Regions from separate parts of the Sporosarcina sp. 179-K 3D1 HS genome, predicted to be linked through region 2. Evidence: a T-box and tRNA genes for the amino acid it is inferred to sense, from the RefSeq annotation. Region 2 holds a T-box; the other holds one or more tRNA genes.
What was found. The T-box of region 2 lies ahead of AB1K83_RS07115 (valine--tRNA ligase). A T-box ahead of a tRNA ligase gene usually reads a tRNA of that ligase, here a tRNA-Val.
Positions count from the first base shown of each region.

Region 1: it encodes a tRNA-Val, which carries the amino acid that the T-box ahead of AB1K83_RS07115 (valine--tRNA ligase) is inferred to sense. The anticodon was not compared.

Region 1 covers NZ_JBFEGI010000016.1:52,103-62,924, forward strand. The annotation lists gene AB1K83_RS16590 (RluA family pseudouridine synthase) at 1-703, shown strand, start outside; gene AB1K83_RS16595 (methyl-accepting chemotaxis protein) at 779-1,714, opposite strand; gene AB1K83_RS16600 (NCS2 family permease) at 1,904-3,205, shown strand; gene AB1K83_RS16605 (hypothetical protein) at 3,256-3,555, opposite strand; gene trmL (tRNA (uridine(34)/cytosine(34)/5-carboxymethylaminomethyluridine(34)-2'-O)-methyltransferase TrmL) at 3,861-4,334, opposite strand; gene queG (tRNA epoxyqueuosine(34) reductase QueG) at 4,337-5,473, opposite strand; gene AB1K83_RS16620 (B3/4 domain-containing protein) at 5,531-6,226, shown strand; gene AB1K83_RS16625 (hypothetical protein) at 6,248-6,763, shown strand; gene AB1K83_RS16630 (hypothetical protein) at 6,972-7,862, opposite strand; gene AB1K83_RS16635 (RNA polymerase sigma factor) at 7,837-8,361, opposite strand; tRNA gene AB1K83_RS16640 (tRNA-Leu) at 8,683-8,763, opposite strand; tRNA gene AB1K83_RS16645 (tRNA-Cys) at 8,789-8,862, opposite strand; tRNA gene AB1K83_RS16650 (tRNA-Gly) at 8,873-8,947, opposite strand; tRNA gene AB1K83_RS16655 (tRNA-Gln) at 8,953-9,024, opposite strand; tRNA gene AB1K83_RS16660 (tRNA-His) at 9,033-9,108, opposite strand; tRNA gene AB1K83_RS16665 (tRNA-His) at 9,139-9,214, opposite strand; tRNA gene AB1K83_RS16670 (tRNA-Trp) at 9,245-9,318, opposite strand; tRNA gene AB1K83_RS16675 (tRNA-Tyr) at 9,325-9,409, opposite strand; tRNA gene AB1K83_RS16680 (tRNA-Thr) at 9,417-9,492, opposite strand; tRNA gene AB1K83_RS16685 (tRNA-Phe) at 9,507-9,582, opposite strand; tRNA gene AB1K83_RS16690 (tRNA-Asp) at 9,649-9,724, opposite strand; tRNA gene AB1K83_RS16695 (tRNA-Met) at 9,728-9,802, opposite strand; tRNA gene AB1K83_RS16700 (tRNA-Val) at 9,934-10,009, opposite strand; tRNA gene AB1K83_RS16705 (tRNA-Glu) at 10,056-10,130, opposite strand; tRNA gene AB1K83_RS16710 (tRNA-Ser) at 10,152-10,242, opposite strand; tRNA gene AB1K83_RS16715 (tRNA-Asn) at 10,246-10,320, opposite strand; rRNA gene rrf (5S ribosomal RNA) at 10,363-10,478, opposite strand; partial or broken rRNA gene AB1K83_RS16725 (23S ribosomal RNA) at 10,621-10,822, opposite strand.
Region 2 covers NZ_JBFEGI010000003.1:395,041-405,862, reverse strand. The annotation lists gene lon (endopeptidase La) at 1-271, shown strand, start outside; gene yihA (ribosome biogenesis GTP-binding protein YihA/YsxC) at 268-849, shown strand; gene hemA (glutamyl-tRNA reductase) at 1,013-2,377, shown strand; gene ccsA (cytochrome c biogenesis protein CcsA) at 2,793-3,623, shown strand; gene hemC (hydroxymethylbilane synthase) at 3,639-4,568, shown strand; gene AB1K83_RS07135 (uroporphyrinogen-III synthase) at 4,561-5,322, shown strand; gene hemB (porphobilinogen synthase) at 5,322-6,302, shown strand; gene hemL (glutamate-1-semialdehyde 2,1-aminomutase) at 6,303-7,595, shown strand; gene AB1K83_RS07120 (hypothetical protein) at 7,905-8,588, shown strand; T-box leader at 8,834-9,058, shown strand; gene AB1K83_RS07115 (valine--tRNA ligase) at 9,109-10,822, shown strand, end outside.

The sequences.
Region 1 (10,822 bases), on a different contig from region 2:
TGATTGGCGCTCCCCTCTGCCGACCGGAACCCGGCTGACGTTCGAGTTTCCCCATGCGCCGTCCACATATGAGTCAGACCATGCGGACCATTTGGACGTCATCTATGAAGATGAACACATCCTCGCTGCCGTAAAGCCCGCAGGCATCGCAACCCACCCGGCAACGCCCGGGGAGAAGGGCACTTTCATGAATCAAGTGATCGCTTATGTTCGTGAGCAAGGAGGCGATTACGCAGAGCATGTTCATCGGCTCGACAAAGGGACGTCTGGGCTCATTCTCGTTGCCAAGCATCCGATCGCCAAGGCGCTGTTTGATCGCTTGCTGGAGCAAGGCCAGATCACACGTATGTATGTAGCAGAGGTAGATGGTGAGATGAGAAGGCCGAGAGGATCCATCCATTACCCGATCGGACGGGATCGCCATCATCCATCGAAGCGCCGGGTGTCCCCGTCCGGCCAATCCGCCACGACCCATTTCCGTGTCATTCGGCGCACCGCCGATTCCACTTTCGTCGAAGCGGAACTGGAAACGGGAAGAACCCATCAAATCCGTGTCCATCTGTCCCATATCGGGCATCCGGTCAAAGGGGACACATTGTATGACGGTAGTGAAACGCCGGATGGGAATTATCGACTCACGGCAACGAAGCTATCTTTTGTCCATCCTTTTACCGGCGAATTAACGACGGTGGAGTTGGACTGAATATGAGTAGTTGTGAACACAACAGAAAAAGCATGGGCCCCAATTGATGGGAGCCCATGCTTTTTCGTTAAGTATTCAACGTTTCAATTGGCGGATGCCGCTTTCCAAACGCTCATCCACTTCTTTTGCGTCCTCAATATGCTGCATGATCAATTCATGCGCCTGTGCAAATAATTCATTGGCTCCCAGGAGTTCCTGTTTCACTTTTTCGGAGAGCTGTTTTTGGTCTTCGATCATTTCCTGAATGGAGCCGATATCCCCTTGACTTTCTTCAATCGTGCTGAGGATTGTCTCAATTTTGGAGGCTGTTGCCAAACTGACGGCGACTCCTTTTTCCACAAGTTCTGCACTTTTCCGGGTAGCCTCCAAAGCTTGTTCAATTTCGTTGCGCAAGGATGTTGTCAATGTTTGGATGTTGGCAGTACTATCGGATGTGCTTTCCGCAAGTTTCCTCACTTCTTGGGCGACGACCGCAAACCCTTTTCCATATTCCCCTGCCCGGGCTGCTTCGATGGATGCGTTCAAGGCCAACAGGTTGGTCTGGGCCGCAATGTCTTCAATCACTCCGACAATTGATTGGATTTCAACTGAGCGCTCGCTAAGATTTTCCATATTCGTCTCGGATGCTTGTATCTGATTCCCCAATTCTTTGATCACATCTGCTGTCGCATGGACTTCTTTCGTCCCTTCCGTAGCTTCGGCAACCATTACATAGGATTTCTCCTTGAGGGAATTTCCACGGTCGTTCAACTCTAGCGATTTTTCAGATGATTGTTCACTTAATTCTCCAACATTCGTAAATTTCTTCTCTATTTGCCCCACTGCCTGTTCTAAAATGTTGTGCTGGGCATTCACTTTCTCATGTTGGTCGACTGCAGCAGCCAATTCATTCTTAATTTCAGTCAGACGTCCTAGATCTTCTGCTTCTCTCTCGGAATAAGCCATCTTAAGTTGCTCAAGTTCTTGCTTTAAACTTTCGTCTTGGCCGACATTCTTTCTGCTTCTAAACAATTCCCATTCCCCCTGTTGGCTTTTTTTCATCATACCACAATTTATACTCCTTATGAAAAATAACCCAATTCGAAAGTCTTATATATTTTTACTATAAAATTATATGAAAGTAATGATTGCATTTCTCATTAAAAACGAATATTATTTAAAATGTGTTCAATAAAGTTCGTGTTTAAGGAGGATACCCTTTTGTTTCATTTAAATAAAGCCGGTACGAATGCCAAAACAGAGATTCTGGCGGGAATGACGACTTTTTTAACGATGGTGTATATCGTCATTGTCAACCCGATCATTTTGGCGGATGCCGGAGTGCCTTTCGATCAAGTTTTTCTGGCTACCATCATTGCCACTGTCATCGGGACATTATGGATGGCCTTATTCGCCAATTATCCGATCGCCATTGCACCTGGTATGGGATTGAACGCATATTTTACATCAGTTGTCATTGCATCGGATGGCCAACTTGATTACTTGACTGCTTTTTCCGCTGTATTTATAGCGGGTTTGTTATTCATTATCCTATCCATGACTCCGTTCCGTGAGAAGCTGATTGAATCCATACCGGAAAATTTGAAGCATGGCATCACTGCAGGAATCGGGTTATTCATCGCATTCTTAGGACTGCGATTGTCCGGACTTGTCGCTCCGCATGAGGCCACTTTGGTGAGGCTCGGTGACTTGACATCGCCTCCCGTGTTACTGACACTTTTCGGATTGCTCGTCACCATCATTCTCATGACGTTGAACGTCTACGGATCCATTTTCATCGGGATGATCGCTACCGGCATCGTGGCTTTTGCTACGAAACAACTCCATTTCGAGGGCGCGCCTTGGAAGCTCCCTCACTTGCCTGAAGGCCTCTTGGTCTGGAATCCGGTCCAAGCGGCCGGGGATGTCGTTTCGCACGGACTGTACGGTGTCGTATTCGCTTTTTTGATTGTTACCTTATTTGATACGACGGGTACGATGATCGGCGTTGCCAAACAAGCCGGGCTCATGAAAGGGAAATCGCTCCCACGGGCACGCCATGCGCTATTGGCCGATTCCGTTGCCGCTACTGTCGGTTCCATGTTTGGAACAAGTCCGACGTCCGCTTATATAGAGTCTTCTTCCGGCGTCGCTGTCGGAGGGCGTACGGGGCTTACAACGCTAACCGTAGCAGTTCTCTTTATCGGAGCAGCCTTTTTCAGCCCGGTCGTCTCGGCGCTCTCCGGCGTTTCAGCCATCACGGCGCCGGCACTCATTATCGTCGGAAGTTTGATGATCGGGGCAGTGAAGCAAATCGATTGGGATTCATTCGATGAAGCGTTTCCGGCATTTCTTGTCATTTTAACCATGCCGTTGACGTCCAGCATCGCGACAGGGATCGCCCTTGGCTTCATCACTTATCCTTTACTGAAGGTGGTTAAAGGTAGGGGCAAGCAAGTTCCGCTCCTACTGTATATTTTCGCTGTCCTGTTCACCTATCAATTGCTCTTTTTGCCACATTGAAAAACTGCCCTTCCGCTTTCTATTGCGGAAGGGCAGTTTTAATATTCCTATCAAATACGATTACGGGTTGACATGATAGCGGAAACGAATAAAGCCCCTGCTGTGATCAAATGCAAAAACCAGCCAATCACCGGGATGACGCTAGCGACACTGGTGAATAATCCTAAAATCGAAGCAGCTTTCCCCTGTCCCTCACGAATGGACAGCAACAGTGTAATCGCATGCAGAATAAACATGATAAACAAAGCATTATAGCCTGTCCCGATAACAATCGCGCCTCCGATAATTGGGATGGCCAAGAATGCCTCCGCAATACCTGTAATCCATTTCAAGCCAGTTGAATAGTTCATATGCAGTCCCTCCACAATCAATTGCATTATCTTTTCTACGCATCAAAACGTCAAAAGTTTCATATCTTCCCCTCTTTGTCACAAATTTATCGCCCCGCTATACCAATTCCATATAATTTGGGGTATAATACTTACAGAACAATTGACTTAACGGGAGGCACACACAATGACACTTATTCTAATCATAGCCGTTTGCTTCTCATTCCTGTCAGCTATTTTCACTGGCGGGTATGAAGACAAGCCGGGCAAAGTTAAAAAATAATGATTGCAGAAAACGGGACGAGCCATTAGGCTGTCCCGTTTTTTTATGTCAATTCCGGAAAACCTCGCTGCCGTAACGCCTCGTAAATCAGAATGGAAGCTGTGTTTGATAAATTCAACGAGCGGATATTCCCATTCATCGGAATTCGCAAACATTGCTCCGGGCGGCTCTCGATGATCTCATCGGGGAGTCCGGTCGTCTCCTTTCCGAAAACGAAGAAAATGTCCTTGGATTCATCCGAAAAATTGAAAGAGCTATAAGGTTCCATTCCAAACTTCGTAATGAAGTAAAACTCGGCATCCGGGAAAGATGCAAATAATTCATCAATCCCATCATGATAGGTGATATCGACAAATTCCCAATAATCAAGCCCCGCCCGTTTCAGCATTTTGTCGTCTGTCGAAAAGCCGAGCGGTTTGATCAAATGGAGTTTCGCCCCCGTTCCCGCGCAAGTACGGGCAATGTTCCCTGTATTAGCCGGAATCAGTGGTTCAAATAATGCAACATGGATAGTCATCTCTACACTTCCTCTAAGGTCTCAATGGCTGCCTCCAATTCCTTTCGGACAGACTCATCTTCTTCTGTTTGTAATGCTTTTTCTATTGCGCCATAGCCCATCGCCGAACCGATTTCTCCGAGCGCCCATGCGGCTGTTCCTCGGATGACAGGGCGCGGATCCTCTAGTAAGATGCCGATCAAATCCGGTACAGCCGCTTCTTCTTTAAAGTGCGCCAAAGCGATGATAGCATTCCGCTGAATCGGGTTTTTCCCGCGCCATGAGCCGGAGACATGGCCGAAGCGCTCCTTGAATTCCCGGTTCGATAGTTTCAGCAACGGTTGCAGCAATGGCTTTGCCAGTTCCGGATCGGGTTGAAAAGCTGGTTGATGCAGGTTGTATTTCCGTTTATTCTTCGGGCAGACAGTTTGGCATGTATCACATCCGTACAAACGGTTGCCGATTTCTCGCCGGAATTCCTCGGGAATCGGTGTTTTCGTTTGCGTCAAAAATGCGATACAGCGTTGCGCATTCAATTGGCCCCCTTGTATTAAGGCTCCTGTAGGGCAGGCATCCAGGCAAAGGGTGCAGTCGCCGCACTCCTCTTCCATCGGCGTGTCAGGCTCAAATGGGATGTTCGTAATCATTTCTCCTAGATACACATAGGAACCGAATTCCGGCGTAATAATGGAGCAATTTTTCCCGGACCAGCCGATACCCGCGCGTTCTGCCACCGCCCGATCGACGAGTTCGCCCGTATCGACCATGGAACGCAACTGGGCTGCAGGCACATATTCCTTTATAAATTGCTCCAAAAGCTGAAGTTTCTCCCGGAGTACTGTATGGTAATCCATCCCCCAAGACGCACGGCAAAAGAGCCCCCGTCGCTCCCCTTTTTTCCCTCTCGGTGAATCCTGCATTTTGGAAGGATACGCGATGGCAATGGATATGATGCTCTCCGCCTCATCTAGGAGCAACGCCGGTTCCGTCCGCTTGTCCAAGTCTTTTTCCTCGAATCCCGACTGATAGCCTAATTCCTGTTGCCGTTTCAACCGGTTTTTTAATTCCCGGAACGGGGCTGCGGTCGTAAAACCGATTTTGTCAATGCCGATGGAAGCCGCGTAAGTCCGGATTGCTTGTTGCAGTTGAACAGCGTTCACCCTAAATCGCCTCCTTTATGCTAAGATTATTGGTAAACTAGGTAAAGGGTGATGTCATTGATAATTAAATTGGATCAAAAATTACTGACCGACATGCCCGATTTGAAATTGGGCATTAATTATTATACCAAAATTACGGTGGCAGAATCGCCTCAAATGCTAAAAGGTAGATTACAACTTTTTCAAGAGCAGCTTTTCTTTGAATTAGAGGACAAAGCGTTTTCCGAGTATTCGGGAATCCAAGAGTGGCGCAACGTCTGGAAAACCTTCGGGGCGGATCCGAACCGGTATCGTCCCTCTGTCGAAGCACTGATGCGGCGGATCAAGAAACAGAATTATATCCAGCCGTTCCACAGCGCAGTCGATTTGAATAACTTCTTCTCCCTGCAATATGAAATTCCGGTAGGCATCTACGACTTTGATAAGACAGTCGGAAATATCCATGCCACGGTTGGAGCGGAAGATGAGGGTTATGAAGGGTTGAATGGCCGCTTCAACTCCTTATCCGGGATTGTATTGCTGAAAGATGATTATAGTCCGTTCGGAAGCCCGTTTGTCGATTCAATCCGGACATCCGTGACCCAAGAAACAACCGCTGCCCTTCAAGTGTTCTTCATTCGTCCTTCAATGGATGCAGAAGAGGCACTTGAACTGACCACCTCCTGCGCTAATATGTTCACCAGCATCAGCGGTGGTGACTCCCAGTCGTATGTTATACATTCCGACGCTCCATCCGTTACAATTGACAAATGAAGGTGTATAGGGGGAAATCCAGTGAGTAAAATTACTTTGGCAGAAGCCGTCAAATTAAAGAGCATAATAAAAAAGAAGATTCATGAGTTGGAAGCGGAAATGAGGCGCGTTGCTTTCACAACGGTGGAGAAAGGGAAGACACCTGAAACAGGGCCACGTACCTTGCCAGTTGTAGAAGCGGAGCTGGAAAAAGTGCGTACCGATAGCCGAGTGCTCGATCGCCTCATGTACCGTGCCAATATCGACCATACAATTGAATTCGATGGCCAACAGCTTGCGATTGTCGAGGCGATCGAACTGGCAACCCAACTTCGAGCAAAAGCCAACTTTTATAAGGAACTGGCTTCTTCCGAAAAGGAAGCAATCCAGTTCGGCTATGGTGAAAACACGACCTTCTATCGTGTCGCTCTGTTCGACCCGGAAGCATATCGTCTGAAAGCATTGCAAGCGGAAAAAGATGCCCATCAAGTATCGAACCGCATAAATGCGAAAAACTACGCGATTGAACTGGAATTTGACAACACCGACTATTTTTGAGCCTTGAAAAGGTGAGAGTCCTTTTCAAGGCATAGGGTACGGGATCTATAGTCCAATTTAATGGAGACCAACCAATCATCTGTTACCCTTTACATTGTGACCACTTCCCGATAACCGACTACAGGCAACGCAACCGTTTCCTGCCACTTAACTTCGTATCGGTCCCACCCTATGGAGGACGCCCCTACCCATCGCGGAAGGGGCGTCTTCAATTTTTAAACGGTTTCGTTTTCTCTCCGTCAATCACGAGAATCCACTTCCCCTTTTTTGGAAAGTTCATGACTCCTTGATAGATAAGCAATTTCTTCGAAGTCGGGGCATGGAGTGCGTCTGCATCCCGCTGAAACGTTTGAGTGGAAACTAATTTACCCGAGGATGTCCTCAACTCAACCGTGATTTCTCGTTTCCCATTGCCATATTTTTCGATATACAATTCTGTTTCTTCCCCTGGATTTATTTCTTTGGGAGAATTCAGTAATGTATACGATTCCGTTTTAGGAAAGGGCGGCAGTACTTCGATTGTAAACTCTTCAAATACCTTCTCGCCAATATAGAAAGACAATTGCCATTCTCCTTCAATGGGAAATGGAGTGAACTTCGTTAACACATGAGCATCTTCTTCGTATAACGGACTGCTGAGGACCCCCTCGGATAAAGTGATCTCTTCTCCATTGGCATGGATCGCTTCCACCTTATATGGTTGAGAGACCATTTCCTGAGGCGTGCCCCAGAAAAATAACATCAACTTAGCGACTCTCCTCGGATCCTCGGCTACAAAATGGCGCGGACCTAATATTCCAATTTTCCCTTCCACGCCGATCAACTCCTGATAAGGCGAGGCTGAAAATAACTCTCCTCGGTCTGCCATTTGGTTCTGCCCTACATTCCAGTGAGTCCGACTTTCATTCAGAAACAAGAAAAGGACGAATAGGACCACCATAAGCGTAATGGACGGGAAAAGACGAGTTACTCGCATGTTTTGTTGTTGTTTCTTTTGCGGTTCGGCTAAATTCTGCAAAATGGCTTCCTTTTTTTTATCCGGCAGCGAATAAGTGGGAAGGCTGTTTAGTTGCTCATGTAATTCGTTCGTTTTTTCCATGGGCCGACTCCTCCTCTTCCAGTAATTGTCTTAATTTCTTCAACGCACGATGAAACATGACATTTACTGCATTTTCCGTAAGATTCACGATGGCAGACACCTCTTTGGAGGACATTTCTAAAATTCCCCGGAGAATGACCACTTCCCGATTCTTTCGAGAAAGCTGCCGGATAGCCTGATACAGTGCATCCGCTTCTTGATTGCGGACCAGCCAAGCCGCCACTTCATCCGAGGGCTCCTCTTTCAAATGAAGCAAATGGGTCAGGCGCGACCAAAGCTTTCGTCTACGATACGTATCAAGTACCTGATTGCGCGCAATGGTAATTAACCATGTCTTCGGATGGGACTCTCCTTTAAAGGCAGATATGCTCTTCAAGGCAATCAGAAAGGTGTCTTGGACAAGATCCTCCACATCCAGCGTCCCAGTATAGTAAATCAAAAAACTGGTTACATCTTTTTCATATTTATAAAACCAGTCCTCAATCGAATGTGGTATCACATTTTCTCCCCTCCCTTTATATAGTAGACGTTTCAGGTAACCAAATCTTACAAGATTTTAATCTTTTTATGAAGAGAGGATAAGTGGATGGAATTAAACACTGTTTATGGCCATGTAACATGGCTGTAAGGGGAAAGGGGGTTAAGAGCAGATGAAGGAAGTTTCCGAAGTTATGAGCGCCCACGGGAAGTTATAAGCGCCTGTGCGAAGTTATGAGCGCTCACGCAAAGTTATGGGCGCTTGCAGGGATTGACGAGCTTTCGAGCTGCCAGTTGAACCAATAAAAAAAGATACAACCGAAGTTGTACCTTTTTTCGTGGATACCCGAGGCCGGACTTGAACCGGCACGCCTCGCGGCATCGCATTTTGAGTGCGACGTGTCTGCCATTCCACCACTCGGGCATAATATTAAGTTACGAAGCAAAACTGGAGGCGGCAACCGGAATCGAACCGGTGGTAAGGGTGTTGCAGACCCGTGCCTTACCGCTTGGCTATGCCGCCGTAGAAAAAGTGGAGCGGAAGACGGGATTCGAACCCGCGACCCCGACCTTGGCAAGGTCGTATTCTACCACTGAACTACTTCCGCAACTACTGGGGTAGCTGGATTCGAACCAACGAATGACGGAGTCAAAGTCCGTTGCCTTACCGCTTGGCTATACCCCAAAAAATAATGGGGCGACTGAAGGGAATCGAACCCTCGAATGTCGGAACCACAATCCGATGCGTTAACCACTTCGCCACAATCGCCACTATAGTATAATTATCTCGCAACATGAATGGGGCGGCTGAAGGGAATCGAACCCTCGAATGTCGGAACCACAATCCGATGCGTTAACCACTTCGCCACAACCGCCATCAAGTAGGCTAGAAATAGCTAGAATATTGGCAGGGGCAGTAGGAATCGAACCCACACCAAAGGTTTTGGAGACCTCTATTCTACCGTTAAACTATGCCCCTGTATAATGGTGGTGGGGGACGGATTCGAACCGCCGAACCCGGAGGGAGCGGATTTACAGTCCGCCGCGTTTAGCCACTTCGCTACCCCACCAGAAAGATGGTGCCGGCGAAAGGACTTGAACCCTCAACCTACTGATTACAAGTCAGTTGCTCTACCAATTGAGCTACACCGGCACGGTGAAAATATATGGTGGCTCAGGACGGAATCGAACCGCCGACACAAGGATTTTCAGTCCTTTGCTCTACCGACTGAGCTACTGAGCCACATTGTAATTATTGGATTTGAATCGGTGTTATCTTTCCTTTTCAAATCTATGTAATGAAAATAAATGGCGGTCCCGACCGGGATCGAACCGGCGATCTCCTGCGTGACAGGCAGGCATGTTAACCGCTACACCACGGGACCGTTTGGTTGCGGGGGCAGGATTTGAACCTGCGACCTTCGGGTTATGAGCCCGACGAGCTACCACTGCTCCACCCCGCGATAATATTATTCATAAGACAAAAGTACTTCTACGCATTCGGCATACTGGACGCCTTACGCTTCGCTGTCGGCGTTAATCGCATTCGTTGTTATGCGATTTGCTCCACCCCGCGACAATACTATTAAAGAAATGGTGGAGGATGACGGGCTCGAACCGCCGACCCCCTGCTTGTAAGGCAGGTGCTCTCCCAGCTGAGCTAATCCTCCGGGTTAAAATTGCGATAAGCTTCGCATTACTGCTAGTTTAAATAAATGGTGACCCCTACGGGATTCGAACCCGTGTTACCGCCGTGAAAGGGCGGTGTCTTAACCGCTTGACCAAGGGGCCATATTCAATAAGTAAAATAACTGGCGGAGAGCAAGGGATTTGAACCCTTGATACGCGGTTAGCGTATACACGATTTCCAATCGTGCTCCTTCGGCCACTCGGACAGCTCTCCAATTGGCTCCGCAGGTAGGATTCGAACCTACGACCGATCGGTTAACAGCCGATTGCTCTACCACTGAGCTACTGCGGAATAATAACATTACTAATACTCAGTAGTCATTTGGAAATGACAGCCCAGCGACGTCCTACTCTCACAGGGGGAATCCCCCGACTACCATCGGCGCTGAAGAGCTTAACTTCCGTGTTCGGTATGGGAACGGGTGTGACCTCTTCGCCATCGACACTGGACTATTTTCCACAAGACAAGACTTATTATACCATAGTCTAATGAGTATTTCAAGCGTTTTTCAAAATTAATTCATTTTGTTCGCTCAAAACCGGATAAAACCAACATTGTCTGCTTACCACAAGCCATGCAACCTTTTTGTTTGAGGTTAAGTCCTCGATCGATTAGTATCCGTCAGCTCCATGCGTCGCCGCACTTCCACCCCGGACCTATCCACCTCATCTTCTTTGAGGGATCTTACTTACAAATGTAATGGGAAATCTCATCTTGAGGGGGGCTTCATGCTTAGATGCTTTCAGCATTTATCCCGTCCACACATAGCTACCCAGCGATGCCTTTGGCAAGA
Region 2 (10,822 bases):
CCTTGTTTCCGCGCTTACAAAACGACCGGTGAAGAGGGAAGTCGGCATGACAGGGGAAATTACACTCCGAGGCCGTGTCCTCCCGATTGGCGGTGTAAAAGAAAAAACGCTCAGTGCACATCGTGCCGGGTTGACGACCATTATATTACCGCGAGATAATGAGCGGGATATTGAAGATATACCGGAAAGTGTCCGGAATGAATTGACTTTTAAATTGGTTTCGGATGCAGAAGAGGTCCTTGCCATTGCATTGGAGGCGAAATCGAGATGAAGGTTAATAATGTGGAAATGATTATGAGTGCTGTGAAGCCTGAGCAATATCCGATAGAAGGTTATCCTGAATTTGCGCTTGCTGGCCGATCGAATGTTGGGAAATCATCATTCATCAATAAAATGATCGGACGTAAAAGCTTGGCGCGCACTTCTTCGAAGCCAGGTAAGACCCAGACTTTGAATTTTTATAAAATCGAGGAACAACTCTTTTTCGTGGACGTTCCAGGTTACGGCTACGCCAAAGTATCCAAATCGGAACGGGAATCGTGGGGCAAAATGATCGAACGCTATTTGACAGGGCGTGAGGAATTGAAAGCCGTTGTTCAAATCGTCGATCTGCGCCACCCTCCTTCTGCCGATGATTGTGCCATGTATGATTTTTTGGTCCATTACAATATTCCAGCTATCATCATAGCAACAAAGGCGGATAAAATTCCGCGAGGCAAATGGGAAAAGCATAAGAAGATCGTTAAGGAACAGCTTGACATGCGCAAAGGCGACCCATTGATTATCTTCTCATCTGAAAAAGGGATCGGTGTAGAAGAGGCGTGGAGAGAAATTGAAAGCCGCATGTAAATTTGTGTATTAAGTTTCGATTGCAAAAAATATGTCCGAAAAATGTAAAAAGAACTCCAAACCATTACCTTCTTCATAGGTTGTTCACATTTCCCTGAAGAACATGGACAAGATTATGTTATAATATAAACATGAATAAGAATGTGAGAGGTGTGAGCACCTGATGCATACAATCGTAGTCGGTGTCAATCACCGGACAGCACCAGTGGAAATCAGGGAGAAGTTTTCGTTTGCAGAACAGGAACTACCACAAGCGATGCAAACGTTACAACAGCAAAAGAGCATATTGGAAAATGTCATTATTTCAACGTGTAATCGTACTGAAATATATGCGGTAGTCGACCAACTCCATACAGGACGTTATTATGTGAAACGTTTTATGGCAGATTGGTTCGGAGAGCCGTTGGAATCCTTTTCTTCCCACTTGGTCATCCGTGAAAATGACGGAGCGGTAGAGCATTTGATGAAAGTGGCGGCAGGAATTGATTCGATGGTGTTGGGCGAGACACAGATTCTTGGACAAGTCCGCTCCAGCTTCTTGCAAGCCCAGGAAATCGGAACGACAGGTACCATTTTCAATGAATTGTTCAAGCAAGCAGTCACATTTGCGAAACGGGCCCATTCAGAAACGGCCATTGGGGAAAATGCAGTTTCCGTCTCCTATGCAGCAGTTGAACTTGGTAAAAAAATCTTCGGATCGTTGGATCGTAAGCATATAGCCATTCTTGGCGCCGGTAAGATGGGCGAATTGGCTATTAAAAACCTCCATGGAAGTGGAGTGGGCAAAGTCACGGTTATAAACCGGACTTTTTCAAAGGCAGAAGAATTGGCAAAGCAATTCAACGGAGTTGCGAAATCTATGCAGGAATTGCAGTGCACTCTCCTGGAAGCGGACATTTTGATCAGCTCCACAGGGGCAAGCAATTTCGTCATTGATTATGAACTTATGCAATTCGTGGAAAAATTGCGGAAAGGTAAGCCGATCTTCTTGGTCGACATTGCGGTTCCCCGCGACTTAGATCCACGAATCGGTGATTTGCCGAATGTGTTCCTCTATGATATTGATGATTTGCAAGGTATCGTGGAGGCGAATCTCGCAGAACGGAAACGTGCTGCCGAAGAAATCGGCATCATGATTGAACAGGAAATCGTCATGTTCAAAGAATGGGTCGCCACACTTGGTGTCGTACCGGTCATATCAGCCCTTCGTCAAAAAGCTCATCAGATCCAATCGGAAACGATGACAAGTATTCTTAATAAAATGCCGGATTTGACGGAACGGGAAAAGAAAGTGTTAAGTAAACATACAAAATCGATTGTCAATCAATTGCTGAAAGAACCCATTTTACAGGTGAAGGAATTGGCGACGGACAGCAAGGCAACCGAAAAACTGGAGCTGTTCCAGCAAATTTTCGGCATTGACGAAGATGTTGAAAAAGAAAAAGAGATGCTTGCAAAGCAAGCGAAAGAGCGGCTGAGAGCCAGGGCAGAGAAAAACGTAATCGCACAACCCGGTTTAACGTTTTAACATGTATCGGCGGAAGCCCCATTTCTACAAATAAAATCCCTTGATTCCGGAAACGTTACAAGTTGAGAGGAACTTATGTTTTCTTCAGTTTGACGGAGAGCACTTCCGCTTCTCGGAAAGCTCGATTCAAAATCCGGACACAATTATGCAGAAGTGTAATTGATAAAGTTGGTCTATAGGGGTGTTTCTGCTAAACTAAAGTTGTGCAGAAACACCTTTTTATTATGGTTTGAAATAGGGATGGTCCTGTTGCGCGGAAATAAAGGCAAAATCGAACCCTTGGCCTTAATTTCTGCAAATCGAACCCTTCGAGTTCGAGGGCTGTGCCTTAATTTCTGCAAAGGGCGCAGAAATACGGCAAATCGAACCCTTCGCGGTTCGATTCGTAATTGATTGGAAAGGCAGTGGGGTCATCTTGGCAGATATTACGATGGCAAGGCTGCAGGAATTGACGGTTATTTTGTATGCTGTAGGCCTGGTCTTTTATTTTATTGATTACTTGAATAAAGACAAAGTGGCACATCGTAGTGCTTTTTGGATTGTCATGGCCGTTTATGTGTTGCAGTCCGCCTATATTGTCCTAACGATTATTGAAACGAAAAGATTCCCGGTTCTATCATTAGTCGAAGGTATTTATTTTTACGTATGGCTTTTGATTGCCTTATCCATTATTTTGCATTTGTTTTATAAGGTGGGTCATGCGGTCTTTTTCTTGAATGTCCTGGCATTCACGTTCATGACCATCCATACATTCGCCTATGATCAGCAACATCAAAGCCCGATCGGTGAAGCTCTCATATCGGAATTGTTATTTATCCACATAACGTTCGCCATTTTGTCCTATGCCGCATTTGCAATGTCATTCGTTTTCGCGATCCTCTATTTGCTAGTCTACAAAATCTTGAAAAAGAAGAAGTGGTCCAAGCAATTCAATCGACTCCCTTCATTGCATCAAGCTATCATAGGAATGAAGGTGTCCATCTATACGGGGATTCCCATTTTGCTCGTCAGTCTCATTTTAGGAGTTCGATGGGCATGGATTGCATTGGATGACTGGACGATATTTGATATGAAAATACTCGGCTCGTTTTTCTTGATTGCAGTCTATGGGATGGTATTGTATTTCAATCGCAGTGGCAGACTGACTTCAAATGATTTTGCCTGGGCGAATATCATCGCTTTTCTTTTTGTCATCGTTAACTTCTTTTTAGGCAGTAAACTATCGCAATTCCATTTTTGGATGTAAGGAAGGAAGAGTATATTGAGAAAAATTATTGTAGGTTCCCGACGAAGCAAACTAGCACTAACCCAGACCAATTGGTTCATCGATCAAATGAAGGCGGCCGGCGCGCCGTTTGAGTTCGAAGTAAAAGAGATTGTGACCAAAGGGGATCAAATCCTGGATGTCATGCTATCGAAAGTAGGGGGCAAAGGGCTCTTCGTCAAAGAAATCGAGCAAGCCCTTTATGACAAAGAAATTGATTTTGCGGTACATAGCATGAAAGATATGCCGGCCGTTTTGCCGGAAGGGCTGACTATCGGCTGTATTCCACCTCGTGAAGATGCACGTGATGCGTTCTTATCCAATGATCACGTGAAATTTATGGACTTGCCGGTCGGCGCTGTTGTAGGAACGTCCAGCCTGCGCAGAAGCTCCCAGCTTCTCTTGTTGCGTCCTGACCTTGAAATCAAATGGATCCGTGGCAATATTGATACCCGTCTGAAAAAAATGCAGGATGGGGAGTATGATGCCATCTTGCTCGCTGCGGCGGGGATGAAACGTATGGGATGGAGCGAAGATTTGATTACCGAATACATGGACTTCAAAGACTGCATTCCGGCGGTAGGTCAAGGTGCGCTTGCCATTGAATGTCGTGCAGATGATGAGGAACTGCTCGCAGAACTTGCTCGCCTGACCGATAAAAAGACATGGCTTGAGGTCGAAGCAGAACGGACTTTCCTTCACGAGATGGACGGTTCTTGCCAAGTTCCGATTGCAGGTTTCGCGAAATCCGATGGCCAAGAAATTGAATTGACCGGCTATATTGCCACTCCGGATGCGGTGGAAGTATTTAAGACAACAGTCCGGGACCAAGACCCGGTCAAAGCCGGAAAAGAAGTTGCCCGGATTTTACGTGAGGAAGGCGCCGGCGAAGTGATTGAGAAAGTGAAGGCGGAGATGGATGCGTAACGGACGACCTTTGGAAGGGGAGCTCGTCATCTTCACCGGGACGCCAAAATCGTTGGACGTACTGGATCAGGTGAGGCGATACGGCGGGACCTCCGCCTCCTTTCCTTTGATTCAAGTGGAGGAAGTAATTGAACCGACAGATGAACTGCGGCTGAATGCCTGCTCTTTGTATGACTGGCTCATTTTCACGAGTCAAAGTGCGGTTGCAGCATTTGGTGCAAAGATGGAAAGACATTCGATTTCTTCGGAGAGCATTCCTGCGAAGATCGGGGCGGTCGGCAGCAGGACGGCTGCAGCATTGGAAAAACTCGGGTTCACGGTTGATTTTATACCGACTATCTTTAGTGCCGATGTTTTCGTGCGGCAATTCAGTCCATCTGAATTCGAAACCCGAAGAATACTTTTTTTACGCGGTTCGATGGCTAGCGCGACGATCAAAGAGGAATTGCCGTTTGAAGTGGATGAATGGACCGTTTACTCAACTGAGCCGACAGTCGAGTCAATCAATGAATTATTGGAAGCTTTGCGACAAGATAAGCCAAAAAGCGTCCTTTTTGCCAGTCCTTCCGCTGTGGAAGTTTTTGCAAGAGAAATCGTGCCTCGCATCGGTTGGGAAGGTTATGTAATCGCAGCGATCGGACATGTGACGGAAGCGGCACTCCTGGCAGCCGGTGCAACCGTCCATGTCAGGCCGGATACATACACGTTAATGGATCTCGTCGATGAATTGGCGAAACGAAAGGAAGTTATGTGATGACAAATTTACAATTCAGAAGAAACCGTCGCTTGCGCAGCTCTAAAACGCTACGGGCGATGGTGCAGGAAACCGTTTTGCGAACAGAGGATTTGATCTACCCTCTATTCGTAGTGGATGGGGAGAATATTAAAAATCCGGTTGTTTCCATGCCTGGCGTATTTCAGTTTTCGCTGGATCAATTAGGGGCAGAAATAGATGAAGTCGTTTCGTTAGGCATTCCATCTGTCATTTTATTTGGCGTTCCTTCTGACAAGGATGCCGTTGGTTCCGGTGCCTATCATGATGAAGGGATTGTGCAGCAAGCAACTCGTTTCGTGAAAGAACGCCATCCGGAACTGATTGTCATTGCAGACACATGTTTATGCGAATATACCGACCATGGACATTGTGGTGTAGTGGAAGGGGAGAAAGTCCTCAATGATCCGTCTTTGGAACTGTTGGCGCGCACAGCGGTGAGCCAAGCAAAGGCGGGAGCGGATATTATCGCGCCATCCAATATGATGGATGGATTCGTTGCGGCAATCCGCCAAGGACTGGACGAAGCGGGCTTCATTGACACACCGATTATGTCCTATGCCGTCAAATATGCGTCCGCTTATTATGGGCCATTTCGGGATGCGGCCGATTCCACTCCGCAATTCGGAGATCGGAAGACGTATCAAATGGATCCAGCCAACCGAATGGAAGCCTTGCGTGAAGCTGAGTCGGATGTGGAAGAAGGCGCCGATTTCCTGATCGTCAAACCGGCTCTGTCTTACCTCGATATTATGCGGGATGTAAAAAACTCCGTGTTATTGCCTGTCGTGGCGTACAATGTAAGCGGCGAGTACGCAATGGTGAAGGCGGCTGCCATCAATGGTTGGGTGGAAGAGAAGAAAATTGTTTTGGAGACATTGACAAGTATGAAGCGTGCAGGGGCGGATCTCATTATGACGTACCACGCCAAAGATGTGGCACGCTGGTTGGAGGAGAACTAATTGGGAAATCGTTATGAACAATCGAAGCAGGCTTTTACGGAAGCCGTAAATTTATTGCCGGGCGGAGTCAACTCGCCGGTCCGTGCGTTCAAATCGGTGAATATGGATCCGATTTTCATGCAGAGCGGAAAAGGGGCTATGATTACAGATATCGATGGAAATGAATACATCGATTACGTCCTGTCATGGGGACCCCTGATCTTGGGACATAGCGATCCGGACGTCGTGGCGGGAATCAAGCGCATCGCGGAAACGGGGACAAGCTTTGGAGCACCGACCTTGGTTGAGAATGAACTTGCGAAAATCGTCATAGAACGTGTGCCTTCCATTGAAATGGTCCGCATGGTATCATCCGGTACGGAAGCGACGATGAGTGCATTGCGGCTGGCACGGGGCTATACAGGGCGCAATAAAATCCTGAAATTTGAAGGCTGTTATCATGGCCATGGGGACTCCTTGCTTATTAAAGCGGGATCCGGCGTAGCAACATTGGGTCTTCCGGATAGCCCGGGCGTTCCGGAAGGCATCGCAAAAAATACCATTACAGTTGCGTATAATGATATGGAAAGTGTCCAAGCCGTTTTCGATCAATTCGGAGATGACTTGGCAGGTGTCATTGTAGAACCGGTTGCAGGAAATATGGGGGTTGTTCCTCCAGAGCCTGGTTTCTTGGAAGGATTGCGTGAACTGACGGAGAAAAATGGCACGCTTCTCATTTTTGATGAGGTGATGACAGGCTTCCGCGTAGGTTATAACTGTGCACAAGGCTATTTCGGTATCACACCGGACTTGACTTGCCTCGGGAAAGTGATCGGCGGTGGTCTACCGGTAGGCGCATATGGCGGCAAGCGTGAAATCATGGAGCATATCGCGCCGGCAGGATCGGTCTATCAGGCAGGAACGCTATCCGGGAATCCACTGGCGATGACTGCGGGAATTGAAACATTGAAGAAGTTGACACCGGCTTCTTATGACTATTTCATGAAACTCGGCGACCAATTGGAATCCGGTTTCCGTGAAGCGGCGACGAAATACAACATTCCGCACACGGTAAACCGTGCAGGTTCCATGATCGGCTTCTTCTTCACGGATGAGAAAGTGTCCGATTATGACAAAGCCAAAACATCGGACTTGGAGTTGTTCGCGGAATATTATCGCTTGATGGCTGAAGAAGGCATCTTCCTGCCACCATCCCAGTTTGAAGGCATGTTCCTTTCAACAGCTCACACGGAAGAGCATATGGCTAAAACCGTGGAAGCATTCCATAAAGTCTTTGCTCAGTTGGCGAGATAATAAACAACAGCTATCCTTTTTTATAAGAGGGTAGCTGTTTTTATTGTGAGTTCATAACTTCGCGAGAGCGCCATAACTTCGGTCGTGCGCTGATAATTTCGCGTAGGCGCTCATAACTACGCGTGAGCGCTTATAACTTCGTGCGTCCGCTGATAATTTCGCTGGGGCGCCCATAACTTCGCGCAGGCGCCGATAACTCCGCACGAACGCTCATTCTATCCACTCCAGCTCCCGGATCCACAACTACTCTTCTATTGTCATTCCATGCCGCATACAATAATCAGTGAATGAAAATGAGGAGGGACGAGATTGGATAAAAAAAAATGGACGATGCAGGAGAACTTTATGTTTCCAGCGGAAGCGGGAATGCCTGCGGAGGCAATTTCGTTAAAGGTCACCCCAGGATTTATGGAAGAGAGATCGGAACAGGGGGTCCGTCTGTCGGGGATTTACCATATCGCCGCGAAAATCAGATTTACAGAGGAGGAGCCAATCCAAGAAGCGGAAGGGCTGGATGCAGCGGTTCTTGTAGAGGATGTCGAGCTGGATGGGAATAAAGGCTATTTTGAGTATGCGGTCCCACTTCATATTGATCTCCCGCCTGAAGCCAAGAGCCCGATTCATGTGACAGCTTCTCATGAGCGAAGCGAATGGGACGGACAAGGCTCGATCGGTATCGTTTGGGAGGTCGAATGTGAATACAATCAAGCTCTCGCTGAGGCAATCGAATCTTCTTCCTTGCATCATGCAACAGCGGAAGCTGTCCAGATGACGGAGGAGGAGCCTGTCACATCTCCGATTGCCATGTCGGAAGAATCTCTTGAAAAGCCTGGTTCTCACAAGGAGGCTGCAACCTCTTTAACGGAATCAATGAATGACAGTGCTTCTTATCAGGAGTCCAATGAAGCCCTGTCATTCATTGCCGGATTGAAGGATGAATACTCTACGACCCTCTTCCGATTAAATGATATTTTTGTAAAAAAGGAAAGCTAAGCCGCATAGACCGACCAACAGAAGAAAGTCTCCAGTCGTCGGAACAATCAATAGCCGGATCAGTTGGAATGCACAGAGTGGAATAATGATCCCTTTGCAATAAAACCTTGTCTTCCGAAGCCAAGAGGGCAATAAGTACGGGTTATATCCTTTTCGCATCACACCATCCTTTCATCTTTATTCAGCGAAATTGATTCCATACTTGACGTTCCGCGCCCGTTTCCGTACAATGATTGTAACTGCATATCATTGCGATGAACGGGAGAGTACGCAACATGGTTTAGCAAAGAGAGGGCACCAATGGTGAGAGGGCCTGTAAATCAATTGCCGAATGTCACCCGCGAGCAGTTTCCGTGATAGGATTATTCCAGTAGCGGAAGCCGGTTTGAAGCCGTTATCCGAGATTGAGGTGTACTTTTTTAGTACACGAATTAAAGGTGGTACCGCGAAATAACTCCTTCGTCCTTTTGAAGACGAATGGAGTTTTTTTATTTCCAAAAAATCAAAGGAGGAATAACAAATGGCAAATGATGAATTAACGATGCCAACGAAATATGATCCCCAAGCGATTGAAGCAGGTCGCTATGAATGGTGGCTCCAAGGTAAATTTTTTGAGGCGCAGCCGGATAGTGGAAAGGAACCGTATACGATTGTCATTCCTCCTCCGAATGTCACCGGGAAACTTCACCTCGGACATGCGTGGGACACAACATTGCAAGACATCCTGATCCGGATGAAGCGAATGCAAGGATACGATGCGCTCTGGTTGCCTGGAATGGACCACGCGGGCATTGCGACGCAAGCGAGAGTGGAAGAGAAATTACGTGCAGAAGGGAAAACGCGCTACGATCTCGGCCGTGAAAAATTCTTGGAAGAGACATGGAGATGGAAAGAGGAATATGCAAGCCATATCCGTGAGCAATGGGCTAAACTTGGCCTCGGCCTCGACTATTCCCGGGAGCGTTTCACGTTGGACGAAGGTCTTTCCCGTGCGGTCCGCGAAGTGTTCGTCAAGTTGTATGAAAAAGGGTATATTTACCGCGGCGAATACATTATCAACTGGGATCCCGCCACGAAAACGGCACTGTCCGATATCGAGGTCATCCATAAAGATGTGCAGGGTGCCTTCTATCATATGCGCTATCCTCTGGCTGACGGCACGGGCAGCATCGAAATTGCGACAACCCGTCCGGAAACGATGCTTGGAGATACCGCGGTTGCGGTCCATCCGGAAGATGAGCGCTATAAGCACCTTATCGGTAAGATGGTAAAATTGCCGATCGTCGGCCGGGACATTCCGATTGTAGCGGATGATTATGTTGATATGGAATTCGGAAGCGGCGCCGTGAAAATCACGCCTGCCCATGATCCGAACGACTTCGAGATCGGCAATCGCCACAATCTTCCTCGAGTGCTTGTCATGAACGAGGATGGCACGATGAATAAATTGGCTGGCAAGTACGAAAGTATGGATCGTTTTGAATGCCGGAAGCAAATTGTGAAAGATTTGCAGGATATGGGTGTTTTATTTGAAATCGAAGATCACTTGCACTCGGTCGGCCATTCGGAGCGAAGCGGTGCTGTAGTTGAGCCTTATCTATCGACGCAATGGTTCGTCAAAATGCAGCCGCTTGCCGATGAAGCGGTCAAATTGCAGCAAGGCGAAGAGAAAGTCCACTTCGTTCCGGAACGTTTTGAAAAGACCTATTTGAACTGGATGGAGAACATCCATGATTGGTGTATTTCCCGTCAGCTTTGGTGGGGCCACCGCATCCCGGCGTGGTACCATAATGAAACAGGCGAAGTGTATGTCGGCCACGAAGCACCTACGGATAGCGAAAACTGGACGCAGGATAATGATGTCCTCGACACTTGGTTCTCCTCTGCACTTTGGCCGTTCTCCACGATGGGCTGGCCGGATGTTGACAATGAAGAATTCAAGCGGTACTATCCAACCGATGCCCTTGTTACAGGGTATGATATCATTTTCTTCTGGGTGTCCCGGATGATTTTCCAAGGCCTTGAATTTACCGGAAAGCGTCCGTTTGACGACGTCTTGATTCACGGCCTCGTCCGTGCAGAAGATGGCCGGAAAATGTCCAAATCGCTTGGCAACGGGGTAGATCCGATGGATGTCATTGACCAGTATGGTGCGGATGCGCTCCGTTATTTCCTATCAACTGGGTCTTCACCAGGTCAGGACCTTCGATATTCCAATGAAAAAGTGGAAGCTG